DNA from 2 places in the Hafnia sp. CBA7124 genome. Region 2 is predicted to be linked to the other one. Evidence: predicted binding sites of a transcription regulator. Region 2 holds the regulator's gene; the other holds the start of a gene.
What was found. The regulator CRP, encoded in region 2, controls carbon source genes, mostly activating them, when cyclic AMP is high. The targets are predictions, from matches to a motif close to ATGTGANNNNNNTCACAT.
Positions count from the first base shown of each region.

Region 1: a site for CRP is predicted at 3,263-3,280, ahead of aaeR (HTH-type transcriptional activator AaeR). Genes of this name have one in related genera too.

Region 1 covers NZ_AP017469.1:4,021,934-4,029,057, forward strand. The annotation lists gene aaeB (p-hydroxybenzoic acid efflux pump subunit AaeB) at 1-1,737, opposite strand, end outside; gene aaeA (p-hydroxybenzoic acid efflux pump subunit AaeA) at 1,834-2,757, opposite strand; gene aaeX (p-hydroxybenzoic acid efflux pump operon protein AaeX) at 2,777-2,980, opposite strand; gene aaeR (HTH-type transcriptional activator AaeR) at 3,396-4,316, shown strand; gene tldD (metalloprotease TldD) at 4,452-5,897, opposite strand; gene nit1 (deaminated glutathione amidase) at 5,904-6,752, opposite strand; gene yhdP (AsmA2 domain-containing protein YhdP) at 6,757-7,124, opposite strand, start outside.
Region 2 covers NZ_AP017469.1:4,173,880-4,181,003, forward strand. The annotation lists gene CPY98_RS18990 (amidohydrolase) at 4-1,185, opposite strand; gene CPY98_RS18995 (MFS transporter) at 1,201-2,406, opposite strand; gene CPY98_RS19000 (LysR substrate-binding domain-containing protein) at 2,598-3,509, shown strand; gene CPY98_RS19005 (OsmC family protein) at 3,515-3,922, opposite strand; gene crp (cAMP-activated global transcriptional regulator CRP) at 4,252-4,884, shown strand; gene CPY98_RS19015 (YccS/YhfK family putative transporter) at 4,928-7,006, shown strand; gene CPY98_RS19020 (aspartate aminotransferase family protein) at 7,003-7,124, opposite strand, start outside.

The DNA.
Region 1 (7,124 bases), 150 kb from region 2:
GACCGGAATCGGCGCATTGCGTAAACGCTGGTGGGCGATGATCAACGTCAGCGCCAAACGGTATTTAGCAATGTCATTCGGGAACAGATTCAACAACTGGAAGAGCTGTTGGTACAGCGCCGGTAAATGGTTTTCATTGCGCCGCGCCTGATTGGTGGTTAACGCCGATACCGCGCTGTACACAAAACCATTGAGTAAGGCGCGTCCTGTCCGAGCTTTTGAACGATCGCGGATCAAGAACAGCACGATCATCGCCACAAAGCAGCCGATGATCTGGCCAATCGCGTTGTCTAAAAAGCTGCTTACCGGAAACGACATCGGATTGCTTAACACCATGATGTTAATCGTCGAAGCCAAGGTCCCCAGCGATCCTAAACGACGTTTTTGCACTTCCAAACCGATAACAAACGCCATCAGCCCCAAACTAATACACAGCAACAACATGCTTTGCTGGGTCGCGGGAAGGATCAGCATGTAAAACAGCGAGCCTATCGGCAGCGCCATAATCGTGCCTAACAGGAAATCAATCGATGCCATGCGTGGGTTCGGCGTGCGCATCGCCAGCGCGGTCACCACGGCAATCATAACCATACAGCCACTGCCGGATGTCCAACCGGTCCATAGCCAGAACATTGCACCAATGGACGTAGCGGCCCACGTACGCAGGCCGTTGATCATCGCATGATGGCGCTCTGCGGAGGCGGGTTTGACCACATACTCGCCTTCCAGAACATTTTCTTCTACCGAGCTGATACTGCTGTTGGTATGCACCCCTTTCGCCAATAGCAGGTAGCGCGTAGCGGCGCCAATCCAACTGCTGATGGTTAGCGGCACCGAGTCCGTGGGCTGCATCGATAGCAACTGACGCAGCTGTTTCATCCGTTTGTGAACATCACCGATAGTTTCTACCGGCTCGAGGATCAGAACCTGCATTTCGCTTGGGATACGCTCCGGCGCATTTGAGCTGATAAAGAAGGTTTCACAGGCCTGGGTGATAAGCGTTAAAGAAACGGTGTTCAACGCTTTCAAACGGCGGTTTACACGCACCCATCGAGTGGATTCCAACATCAGATTGCTGCGCATCCCATTGAGCGCGTTGGTGCCTTTCACTAAATCGTTCCACGACTTATCCAGCACGTCTCGCTCGTCAGGCCGAACGCACATTTGCAGTAATCGGAATTGATCGACGATGAGCGAGCTCACCACGCGGTCAATATCACTTTTGATAGAACGTGGCGAAAAGATAATGTCGGCCAGCACCGCACACACGATCCCTAATACGATTTCACTACAGCGCTCAACCGCATACAGCGGGCTCAACAAGGGTTCCGTTGCCGTTGTCACCACGATAATAAGCGCGGTATAGCCCGCCAAACCAAAGGCATAAGAGTTCTCCACGCGTACCAGCGAAGAGATCCAGGTACATAGGCCCGCCCATGCGCAGCACAGGAGCATCATCACCAGCGGCGCACGGATAAACAACATCATGATCAGCAAACCGCCAATCGAGCCGATAAATGTCCCGATAATACGTAGCCAACCACGGTGACGGATCGCGCCAGAGAAAGGTTCGCCACCCGCAGCAAACGCCGGGCCTGCGGCGACAATAGCCGCGGTTAAAACCGACCAGCGCGGTGTTTCCAGTTGCAAATGAAAGCCAAGAAACAGCGCCAGCACGATAGCAAATGCTAACTTACAGGCAAAACGTAAGCGCAAAAACATGCCACCATTATTCATCATTGCCTCTGTCTGCGCTAAAAAGTGATAGGGACTTGCACGTTAACGTGCGTACAAATCCCCAGTGAAAATAAGTGTAAATATCGTTGGGAGGGCTTAACCAAATTCACGCAGACGATGTAGCAACTGCACAATCGGCGATGATGATTTACGCTCAACGTCTTGCTGGTTGCTCACTACCACGGTGGCCGTTGTCCCAGCCGGATAAGGCGTTTCTTGCTCTTTGTTGTCGAGCAGAATTTTCACCGGAACACGCTGCGCCAAACGAACCCATTCAAGGTTAGAGTCAACGGTCGCCAAGCCTTTGCTATCCGCAGTAGAGCTTTTGTTATTCACCCCTGCGGATACGCTGTCTACGGTGCCGTAAAGGATACGGTTACTGCCTAGCGGCGTAATCTCCACGCGATCGCCGCGCTGGATGCCGTCGAGTTTGGTTTCTTCCATGTAGGCCAGAATATAGAAGGTGCCTTTTTTCACCAGCGCGACTGCCTTAGCACCACGGTTAATGAACTCGCCCTGATGAACGTTTAGGTTGGTGACCCAACCATCGGCCGGTGCACGCACCACGGTACGTTCTAGATCCAGTTTTGCCAGATCGCGCGTTGACTGTGCTTTCGCCAACTGCTGACGCACCGTTGCCAGCATATTGCTTGACTGGTCGATCTCTTCTTGAGACATCGCCTGAACACCTAAACGTACACGACGCCCAGCCTCTTTCGCTTTTTCACTGACCAGAGTTTGGTAGTAGCGCACATCGGCTTCAGCCTGATTTAGCGCTTCTTGATAACGTGGCTGATCGATAACAAACAGAATCTGCCCTTTCTTCACCAACTGGTTATCATGAATAGGCACGTCCGATAGCAGGCCACTGACGTCTGGCGCAATGGCAACGACGTCGGCGGTGAATTTGGCATCACGCGTCCAGGGGGATTCGGTATAAAAGGCCCATGCTTTAAACACGGCAATTGCCGCTACTATCACGATAATCACGGTGATAGCGATGCGGGTCATTTTTATCATAATTTGATTCACAGTGACCTCAGACAAATAAGCAGGTAATCAAGTAGAACAAACAGCAGTACAACGCGGTATTAAACAACGCCGGATGCCAAACAAAATCGTAGATCCCCGTCGGCTGTAATACCCGCCGGAACAATAAAAACAGCAGCAAAGCCACCAGCAGTTCAAAAAACACCGGTGGAAAGGACAGGCCAAAAACGACCATTACCGGTAGCAGCCCCATAATTCTCTCCACTCAAATAATATTTAGCCTAGCTCAACGCGGCATTCTTCGTTGGCTGCATAGCGTGACGAACGATAACTTTTGCCTTGCGCGATCCACTAACCGCCCTCACCCTGAAATGCTGGTTGATGGCGTTTAACTCAGAAAAAGGATGTCTGTCAGAGGATGTGAGCTACAGGATCTGATGGCAGAAGGACATTTCGTCGTTTCGATACACAGAGGATTATTTCCGCATCGTCAATGACAATATCTTAGCGCAATAATAATCACCATGTATAGAATATGTGAGCTAAATCACTTTTTATTTAAAATAAACAATCAGTCGTTTTTTTAAGCTATCATCGTTACCTCAAAGGCTGATTGTAAGGCGTTTTCTCCCATGCAGCCTCACTTCCCTATTAAGGTAGATTGAACAATGGAACGACTTAAGCGCATGGCCGTGTTTGCCAAAGTAGTTGAATGCGGCTCCTTTACTAGCGCAGGACGCCAGCTTGAGATGAGCGTTTCGTCCATAAGCCAAACCATTTCCAAGCTGGAAAATGAGCTGAATATTAAGCTACTCAACCGCAGCACGCGCAGCATTGGTTTAACCGAGGCAGGGAAAATTTATTATCAAGGCTGCCGGAAAATGTTGCTTGAGGCGCAAGAAGTCCACGAACAGATTTACGCTTTCAACAATACGCCAACGGGCACCTTACGTATCGGTAGTTCATCCACCATGGCACAAAATGTATTGGCGCCGATGACGGCCAGAATGCTGCGTGAATATCCAGGATTGTCGATTGATTTAGTCACCGGTGTACCTGCACCAGACCTTATCGCTGACGGGCTCGATCTGGTGGTTCGTGTGGGTGCATTACAAGACTCTAGCCTTTTCTCTAAGCGCCTAGGCTCTATGCCAATGGTGGTCTGCGCAGCAAAAAGCTACCTTCAGCAGCACGGAACGCCAGAAAAACCCGCAGACATCACCAGTTTTAGCTGGTTAACCTACAGCGTTCGCCCCGACAGTGAATTTGAGCTGATTGCGCCAGAAGGGCAAACCCTGCATCTCTCGCCTCAGGGCCGCTTCGTCACCAATGACTCACAAACGCTCATCCGCTGGCTGAGTGAAGGCGTGGGCATTGCCTACGTGCCACTGATGTGGGTCATCGAAGAGATAAAACGCGGTGAAGTTGAAATTCTCTTCAGCCGTTACCAATCCGATCCAAGGCCGGTTTACGCCTTACATACCCAAAAAGATAAGCTGCCGCTCAAGGTGCAGGTTTGTATTAACTACCTTAGCGAATACTTCACCAAGGTTGGGGAGATTTATCAGGATTATCGGCAGGAGGAGTGAGGGTCCGATTGCCCCAACCTAGCCCTCCCCCTCGCGGGGGAGGGAACAGATCGGCGCTCAATTAAAGATCTCGATCTGCTCCTCCCCCTGACAAGGGGGAGGCTGGGAGGGGGTCTATGGCGAGGAAGATGTAGCTTACGCCGTTCCCCCCACCGTCATTGAATCCAGCTTCAGCGTTGGCTGACCAACGCCAACCGGCACGCTCTGTCCTTCTTTGCCGCATACGCCAACGCCTTTATCCAGCGCCAGATCGTTACCGACCATAGAAATCTGCTGCATGGCTTCAATGCCTGAACCAATCAGCGTTGCGCCTTTCACCGGCTTGGTGATTTTGCCATTCTCAATCAGATAAGCCTCTGACGTAGAGAAGACAAATTTACCTGACGTAATATCGACCTGACCACCAGCAAAATTCGGCGCATACAGGCCATATTCAACGCTGGAAATAATATCCTGCGGCGATGATTTGCCCGCCAGCATATAGGTATTGGTCATGCGCGGCATTGGCAGATGCGCATAAGATTCACGACGACCGTTACCGGTTGGCGCAAGCCCCATCAGGCGAGCATTCATTTTATCCTGCATAAAGCCTTTCAGAATGCCGTTTTCAATCAGTACGTTGTATTGACCTGGAACGCCTTCATCGTCGATTGCCAGAGAGCCACGACGTCCACTAATCGTGCCGTCATCGACAACGGTACACAGTTCGGAGGCTACCAGTTGCCCCATCTGGCCACTGAACACCGACGTACCACGACGATTAAAATCACCTTCTAAGCCATGACCAACCGCTTCATGCAACAGCACGCCCGGCCAGCCTGCGCCAAGCACGACCGGCATTGAACCGGCTGGAGCCGCCACCGCAGACAGGTTTACTAGCGCCATACGTACCGCTTCTTTGGCAAAAGCATCGGCACGCACATCACCATCGACGAGCTCGAGGAAATATTCGTAACCAGAACGACCACCGCCGCCGCTTGAACCACGTTCACGGCGACCATCCTCTTCTACCAGCACGCTGACAGAAAGACGCACCAGCGGGCGAACATCTGCCGCCAAAGTGCCATCTGTTGCAGCCACCAGAATTAACTCATACACCCCAGTAATGCTGGCAGACACTTCCTGCACACGGGGATCTTCCGCACGCGCAATATTATCAACGCGATGCAGCAGAGCAATTTTCTCTTCACGCGGCAGGCTTTGCAGCGGATCAATGGCGGGATACAGCAAGCTATAAGGCACGTTGCCCAAGGTATGAACTTTGCCATTACCCTGTTCACGTACAATGCTACGCGCCGCCTGTGCGCTTTGATTCAGCGCATTAAGGGTAATCTGGTCAGCGTAGGCGAAGCCGGTCTTCTCACCGCTAATAGCGCGCACGCCAACGCCCTGATCGATATTGTAAGAACCGTCTTTAATGATACGGTCTTCAATCACCCAAGACTCATGGTAACTGGACTGGAAATAGAGATCGGCGTAGTCAAGCTGACGTTCAGCCAGTGTACCCAATACTGAAAACAGATCTTGATGACTCAGTTTGTTAGCAGCCAATAGCTGCTCACTAACGAACGTCAGACTCATAGCGTTTTACTCTTCTTGATCCAAAGGATTAACCAGCTTCGGCTGGAATCGGTTGTGTTGTGCGACCGGCATCTGGGTGCGAATATTTTCAAGTGAGTGAGTATTCACCTTCACTTTAATCGGCATGACCAAATCGGCATTCTGTTCAATAACATTGCCCCAGCCATCCACCGCCATGGTATGTCCCCACGTACGGCGCGTTGCGCCATGACGACCAACCTGAGCCGGAGCCAAAATATAGCACTGAGTTTCAATTGCGCGAGCACGCAGCAAGATTTCCCAATGAGATTCCCCAGTTACGCGGGTAAACGCCGCAGGCACGGAAATAATTTCGGCGCCTTTATCACGCAACGCTTGGAATAAACCGGGGAAACGCAGATCATAACAGATAGTCATACCCAATTTTCCCACTGGGGTATCGACCACGGTCAGATGTTCACCGTGCTGATAGGTATCAGATTCACGGTAGTGACCATGCGTATCTTTAATATCAACATCAAACATATGCAGCTTATCGTAACGCGCTTTCAGCTCGCCTTGATCGTCAAATAACAGGCTGCTGGCAGTGATTTGCTTGCTATCTTCACGGCTAATTAGCGGCATTGAGCCAATCAGGATCCACACCCCGTAACGGCGCGCCATATCACGAATAGCATCCTGCAACGGGCCTTTGCCTTCTTGCTCGGCCTGCTCGTGATAGGCTTTCGAATCAGCAAACAACAGTGCGTTTTCTGGCGTCATCACCAGCTTGATATTGTTATTCAACTGCTTGATTTGCTGTTCTATTTGCGCCAGATTCGAACGGGTGTTATCTCCGCTGCACAGTTGCAATAAAGCAATATTTGCATTCCTCATCGTGCTATTTCTCCTTTGGCTGGCGTAAAACTTCGTTAATGGTTGGGTGATCCAAACTGCCTGTAATGTTGTAGCGTATCAGCGATATTTTATTCCACAACGGCGCCAATACTCTTGATGCAGCAAACACGGCGGCTCCAACGACAGGGTTGATAACAAATGCCGTTGCAACGCCGACGGTAGCCGAAATCTCCGGCGCGATGACCGCCTGCATGTCGATACGGCGAGTCACAAGGTTCACGTTACCGTCCATCGCAATATCAGCGGCTAAGCCATCTACCAGTAAATCATTGGTGGATAGAATACCATCCTTAAACTTACCATTGCCGCGAATGCTGTCATAGTAGAACCCTTGACCGAACGTATCGCTAA
Region 2 (7,124 bases):
GGGTTATTCAGCCATTAATAGATACTGAATAAAGCCCAGATGTAGCTTCAAGCCGATACGCATAGCGTCCTCATCCAATTTAAATTTTGGATTGTGGACGCCATAAACCGCACCCAAATCTTCATTCCCGCTGCCGATAAACAGAAAACAGCCCGGTACTTTTTCCAGATAAAAAGAGAAGTCCTCGCCGCCAAACATCGGCGCAGGCATTTCAAGCACGCTTTCTTTTCCGAGTTGCTGTTCAATAACTTCGCGCGCAATCCGGCTCGCCTCAACGTCGTTATTGCCGATGGTATAGCCTCGCGTCCAGCGAATATCATAATCCGCGCCGTGCGCCTGCGTAATTCCGGCAACGGTTTGCTCAACCAGCTGCGGTACTTTCTCGCGCACGCTCGCCACATGGGTGCGTAAAGTGCCTGCCAAAGCAGCCGTTTGCGGGATCACGTTGTAGCCGCCCTCTGATTTAAACGTCGCTACGGTTAATACCGGTGTCTGCAAAGGATCGATTTTACGGGCGACAATATTTTGCAGCGCAGTCACCACCTCAGCGCCAATGACCACCGGATCGATACACAGCTGCGGCATAGAGCCATGGCCGCCTTTTCCTTTGATGGTGATATCAAAGTTGTCGCTGGATGCGCAAAACACCCCCGATTTCCAGCCCACGACGCCCGTTGGGAAGTTCGGCATGACGTGCAAACCAAAAATCATGTCCACGCCGTCTAAAACACCGAGTTTAATCAGCTCTTGTGCGCCACCGGGCGGAACTTCCTCGGCGTGCTGAAATATAAAGCGCACCTGCCCACGTAATTGGTGGTGACATTGAGCTAAAACACTGACCGCCCCCATCAACATGGCCGCATGTGAATCATGTCCGCATGCGTGCATCACACCAGAATGCGTTGAGGCAAAAGGCTCTACGCTCTCTTCCTGAATCGGCAATGCATCAATATCAGCACGTAGCGCATAGCGAGGGCCACTCAATGCCCCGACTAAATCAACCACCACGCTGTTATTCGTCGGGCGCGATATCGAAATGTTCTCTACATGAGACAGTTCTTCGGCAATATAGTCGGCTGTTTTCTGCTCTTGGAAGGAGAGTTCAGGGTTTGCATGAATGTGCCGACGCCAACGAATAACATCCGGCATAACAGATAACAACATAGCATCAAGTTCACGTTTCATCGTACATCTCCCCTGTTACGCAGTTTCACGAACTGGGCTATAGGTTTTTCCTGCCAGCGGCAGGATCACCAGCCCAGAGACAATCATGACCACAACCAGAAAAACAAAAGTTGAAAAATAACCTTGGCTCATCTTCACCAGATACCCCATGGCAATCGGCGCAACAAAACCGCCCAAGGTGCCACCGGTGTTAATAATCCCCATCGCGGCACCCATGACGTCAGTCGGTAAACGTTTCATCGGTAAAGTGAAAACGGTGACAAACGACGCCATGAGGAACACATAGCCGAAGAATAAAAACAGGCTGGCCGAAATAGCCGAAGATGTGGCGTAAACCAACCCAATACAGACCGCGCTCAGCAACGAACACGAACAAACCACTTTGTGCTCTTTACCCTGCATGTATTTGCCAACGAAATAGCCGGTGCACAAAGACGAAATCCACATCCCCAGACCGCCCGCCGCGGCCACTAAGCTGGATACGCCCAACGGCAGCCCACGGTTTTGCACCAAGAATTTAGGCAGCCATGCCATCAGGCCGTAGGACGGAATGTTCAAACAAAAAATGGCGATAAACAGCAAAATAACGATAGGGCTTTTCAGCAGCTGGCGATAAGGCCCGCTTTTCTGCTGGGTAGAAGATGTTGGCCATGCCTTCTGTGGATTTGGCACCAGCCACAAAATGCAGCCCGAGATGATAAAGGCCAAAATACCCAACGAAGCAAAAGACCCGCGCCAGCCAATATGTTCAAGACAATATACCGCCACCAACGGGCCTAACGTCATCGCCAGCCCCGCCGAGGACAGCAGAATAGACTGCGCAAAAGTGCGCTGTTCAACGGTGAAATTTGCCGTCACCGCTTTCGCACAGGAGGTCGGATAGCCCGCATGTCCCATTCCCGCCAGAAAACGAAACGTCAGCAATAAACCAAAAGTGAGCCCCAGCCAGCCGAAGCACATGGCAAACCCACCCAGCAGAAAGAGTGAGCTACACAAGACTTTTTTGAATCCAAAGCGATCGTTCAGCCAACCGGCGGGGATCTGAAAAATGGAATAGGCGAGAAAAAAAACGCCGGTGATATAGCCTAATTGCTCAGGCTGGAGGGAAAACTCCCGCTCGATAGGCAACAGAGCAAACCCCACCACGGTTTTGTCGATATAAACGATTGCGTAGCCGATAAACAATAAGAAAATCATCAATGAACGGCGCTGAAATTGCATAGCCAAACTCCTCGCTGAACGGCGTCAACCCTGACAGAGGCTCAAACGCATAGGGGTGCTTATGTGATGTGCATCACTTTCTTTTTATTAACTGCGCGCCAGATGGCATTGATGAAAATATCGTCTTTACCCACACCGTGTAAGATGTCATTTTTTTTGGGGTGATGCTTTTTATTGATAGGGGAAGCGCGGTGAAATATCTGCCAAAAATTCAGCAGCTAAAAACGTTTCAGGAAGTGATTCGTCGAGGAAGTATTCGCGCCGCCGCGCGCGCGTTAAACCAGTCACAGCCTGCAATAAGCAGAGCGATCAAAGAATTGGAACATACGCTGAATACGCAGCTTATCTTGCGTGGAGCTAAAGGAATGATGCTGACTGAAACAGGAAGCGCGTTTGCGGCACGCTCGCAGCTTATTTTGGAAGAATTACAGCGAGCGGCAGATGAAATTGAGCAGATAAGCCAATATTCTCAAGGTTCAGTGTCTGTAGGCTTTTCATCGCTGATTGCGCTAACCGTGTTTCCTCAGGCCGCTGATACCTTTAAGTCTCAGTTTCCACAGGCCAATATACACGCCAAAGAAGCGCAGCTCTCGACGCTTCTACCGGCCTTGCGTGAAGGGCGACTCGATTTTGCCATCGGCACGCTAACAGTCGAAACTACGCCAATAGATCTGGTACGTGAGCCGCTATTTGAATCGCCCTTTTGCATTATCGCTCACCGCGACAACCCATTTTCTCAGGCTAAATCGTTAGAAGAGCTGAAGCACGCAAAATGGCTGATACCTGAAACCGATATGGGCTACTACCAGCAGCTAGAATCAGCCATGGGGAATTTTTACCACCAGCTTAGTCAATCACCGATCCGAACGGACTCCGTGGTGTGCGGATTAAGCATGGTGCAACAGGCACAATACCTCACCATCGTGGCCCGGGCGATGCGGGAACCGCTGGGATTAGGCAATACGCTCTGTGCATTGCCTATCGACGATTTACCCACCGCCCAGTATTGCGTGTTCTATTCACAAAAATCGCCGCTGACCTTAACGGCGCGGCGATTCTTGGATTTATTACGTTGGGAATGCCAAAACTATGCTTGGGAGTAAAAACGTTACTCAACCACGATAGTTTCAAAGCTGTGAGTAATATTCACCGCTTGACCCAACATCAGCGCTACCGAGCAATACTTCTCGGCCGATAAGGCGACTGCGCGTTCAACGGCTTTATCAGTCAGTCCTTTGCCGGTAACCACGAAATGCAGATTGATGTGAGTAAACAAACGAGGGGCTTCTTCGCGGCGCTCAGAGGTTAATTTTACTTCACAGTCGCGCACGTCCAGTCGCCCTTTCTGTAAAATAGAAACCACGTCAATCGCGCTGCATCCACCCGCAGACATCAGCACCATTTCCATTGGGCTTGGTGCTTTATCGCCAGCGTTTCCATCCATAAGAATTTGATGCCCTGAAGCGGATTCACCCAGAAAAGTCATCCCTTCAACCCATTTCACTCGTGCCTGCATGTTTATCACCCCTTTGGTTAAATTTTGGCATCAGACTACGCTTTCTATAAAAAACAGGCAATCAGAGGCCTCACTTCTTGATGCTGAAGCGAGACAACACAAGACACCTGCACAAAGCTGTGCTACAAACTATGCCGAAATGGATCTTTATGGATTGAAACGGGTATAGATCAATAACTCTAGGAAATAATTACCTTAGCCTATTACTCTATATCTCGATTATGAAGTGCTATACAAGTTAATAAGCAAAGCCCCGTGCCACGATAAGCACACTGTCAGGATCAGTATCCCGATATTAGGGCAGCGATAACAACAGAGGATAATAGCGAATGGTTCTCGGCAAACCGCAAACAGACCCGACTCTTGAATGGTTCTTGTCTCATTGCCATATCCACAAGTATCCGTCCAAAAGTACCCTGATCCACCAAGGTGAAAAGGCTGAAACCCTGTACTACATCGTTAAGGGCTCCGTTGCTGTATTGATTAAAGATGAAGAAGGCAAAGAAATGATCCTTTCTTATCTCAATCAGGGCGATTTCATTGGTGAACTAGGCTTATTTGAGGAAGGGCAAGAACGTAGCGCCTGGGTTCGTGCAAAAACCGCCTGTGAAGTGGCTGAAATTTCTTACAAGAAGTTCCGCCAGCTCATTCAGGTCAATCCAGATATTCTGATGCGCCTGTCTGCTCAGATGGCTAGCCGTTTACAGGTTACCTCTGAAAAAGTCGGCAACCTTGCATTCTTGGACGTAACCGGTCGTATCGCTCAGACCCTGCTGAATCTGGCCAAACAGCCAGATGCCATGACTCATCCAGATGGTATGCAGATCAAGATCACTCGTCAGGAAATTGGCCAGATCGTTGGCTGCTCCCGTGAAACCGTTGGTCGTATTCTGAAGATGCTGGAAGATCAAAATCTGATCTCCGCACACGGAAAAACCATCGTCGTTTACGGCACTCGCTGATAGATGACGCCCGTGTAGCCCTGCTGCACGGGTTTCTTTAGCTATGTGGCGGCGGTTCATCTACCACCCGGAAGTCAACTACGCACTGCGTCAAACGCTGGTGCTGTGTCTTCCTGTGCTATTCGGCCTGTTGATAGGTAATCTACAACTTGGGCTGATGTTCTCTTTAGTTCCCGCCTGCTGCAATATCGCCGGGCTCGATACTCCGCATAAACGCTTTATTAAACGATTAGTCGTTGGCGGCAGCTTATTTGCCTTCAGCAGTTTTCTGCTACAGCAATGCTTACTCTGGCAAATTCCCCTACCGCTGATCATGCTCGGTTTAGCCTTGTTGCTTGGCGTTAACGGTGAAATTAGCCCGCTACACGCACGGCTTATGCCTGCCGCGCTGGTTGCCTCTATTTTTACCCTGAGCATGGCGGGAAGCGTACCGATCTGGCATGGGCCACTGCTGTATATTGTCGGCACTATTTGGTATGGCGCTTTCACCTGGTTTTGGTTTCTGCTGTGGAAAGGGCAACCGATCCGCGAGAACCTCAGCCAGCTCTACGTTCAGCTTGGCGACTACATGGAAGCCAAATACAGCCTGCTAACTCAGCATATCGATCCTGAAACCGCGCTGCCTCCGTTGCTACAACGCCAGCAAAAAGTGATGGATCTTATTGCTCAGATCTATCAGCAAATGCACATGCTATCGTTGGTGCATAATCCTGAATACAAACGCCTGCTGCGCTATTTTCAGGTCGCATTAGACTTGCAAGAACACATCACCGTTAGCCTGTCTCAGCCTGATGAAGTGCAGAAGCTGGTCGAAAAAAGTCAGGCCGAGGCGATATTACGCCGCAATGCTCAGGTCATTACCGAGCGACTTAAAACGGTTGCCGACGATATTTTGTATCACCGTTATCCCCAACATTTCTCGATGGATAATGAGCTATCGGCGCTAGAAAAACTGTCTAATCAGCACCCAGATAACCCCGTTGGCAAATTCTGTTATTATCATTTTAGCCGTGTGGCTCGCCTGCTAGAGCGCCAACGCCCACTATATCAACGCAATCTGATGTCCACTCAGCAGCGGCTTCCCTTCTGGCCTGCGCTGCGCGCCTATCTTTCGTTGAAGTCGGTAGCACTGCGCAACGCCGCACGATTAGGTATTACGCTGGCTGCGGGCAGTAGCCTCGGCATGTTATTCCATCTGCCAAAGCCCTATTGGGTTTTGCTGACCATCATGTTGGTGATTCAGAATGGCTATAACGCGACGCGCGTTAGGATCCAGCACCGTGCGCTAGGCACCTTTGTTGGGTTAATTGTTGCCGCAGGACTACTGCAGCTCAACCTACCGTTGAACGTCACGCTTAGCTGCATGCTGGTAATTACCATCGCGGCTTATTTGGTGCTCAGGAAAAACTACGGTCTGGCCGTGATCGGTTTCACCATCACGGCGGTGTACACGCTTCAGCTGTTACAGCTTAACGGATTACATTTCTTGGTTCCGCGCCTCATCGATACGGTTCTCGGTTGTATTCTTGCCTTTGCCAGCACCATCTGGCTGTGGCCACAGTGGCAAAGCGGCTTGCTGCGCAAAAATGCACATCAGGCATTGGAGGCCTACCAAGACGAACTGCGCCTTTTACTGTCGCCTGAGCCAAAAACGTCCGCGCTGGCCTATGCGCGTATGAAAGTGAATCAGGCACACAATGCCGTCTTTACTTCGCTGAATCAGGCGATGCAGGAACCGGGATTTGACTCACGTTACTTAACGGATATGCGCCTGTGGATCACCCACAGTCAGTTTATCGTTGAGCATCTCAATGCCATGACGATCCTCGCACGCGACCACTACATGCTCACCGAGAATCTGGCACAGGATTATTTACAGCGTTGCGAAATTGCGTTGCAGCTTTGTCAGCAACGTTTGGAACATGATGGTCCAACGCTCAATGACAACGCCGCCGTATTTCAGTCTGACGATCAAGAAACTAACGGTATGCCCGTTACGCAAATTGAAGTGCATCTTCGACGCATCATTGCGCACTTACGCGCCATGCATACCATTTCGTCGATAGCATGGCGGCAACGGCCACATCACGGGATTTGGATGAGCCGTAAACTCAGGGATTAATTGCCACCCACGACTTTGGCAATCGCTTTTTCCAGCCGTGCCATGCCCTCATGGATATCGGCAAACTCGATAACCAACGAGGGCGCAAAGCGCAAAATATCCGGTCCCGCGTTCAGCA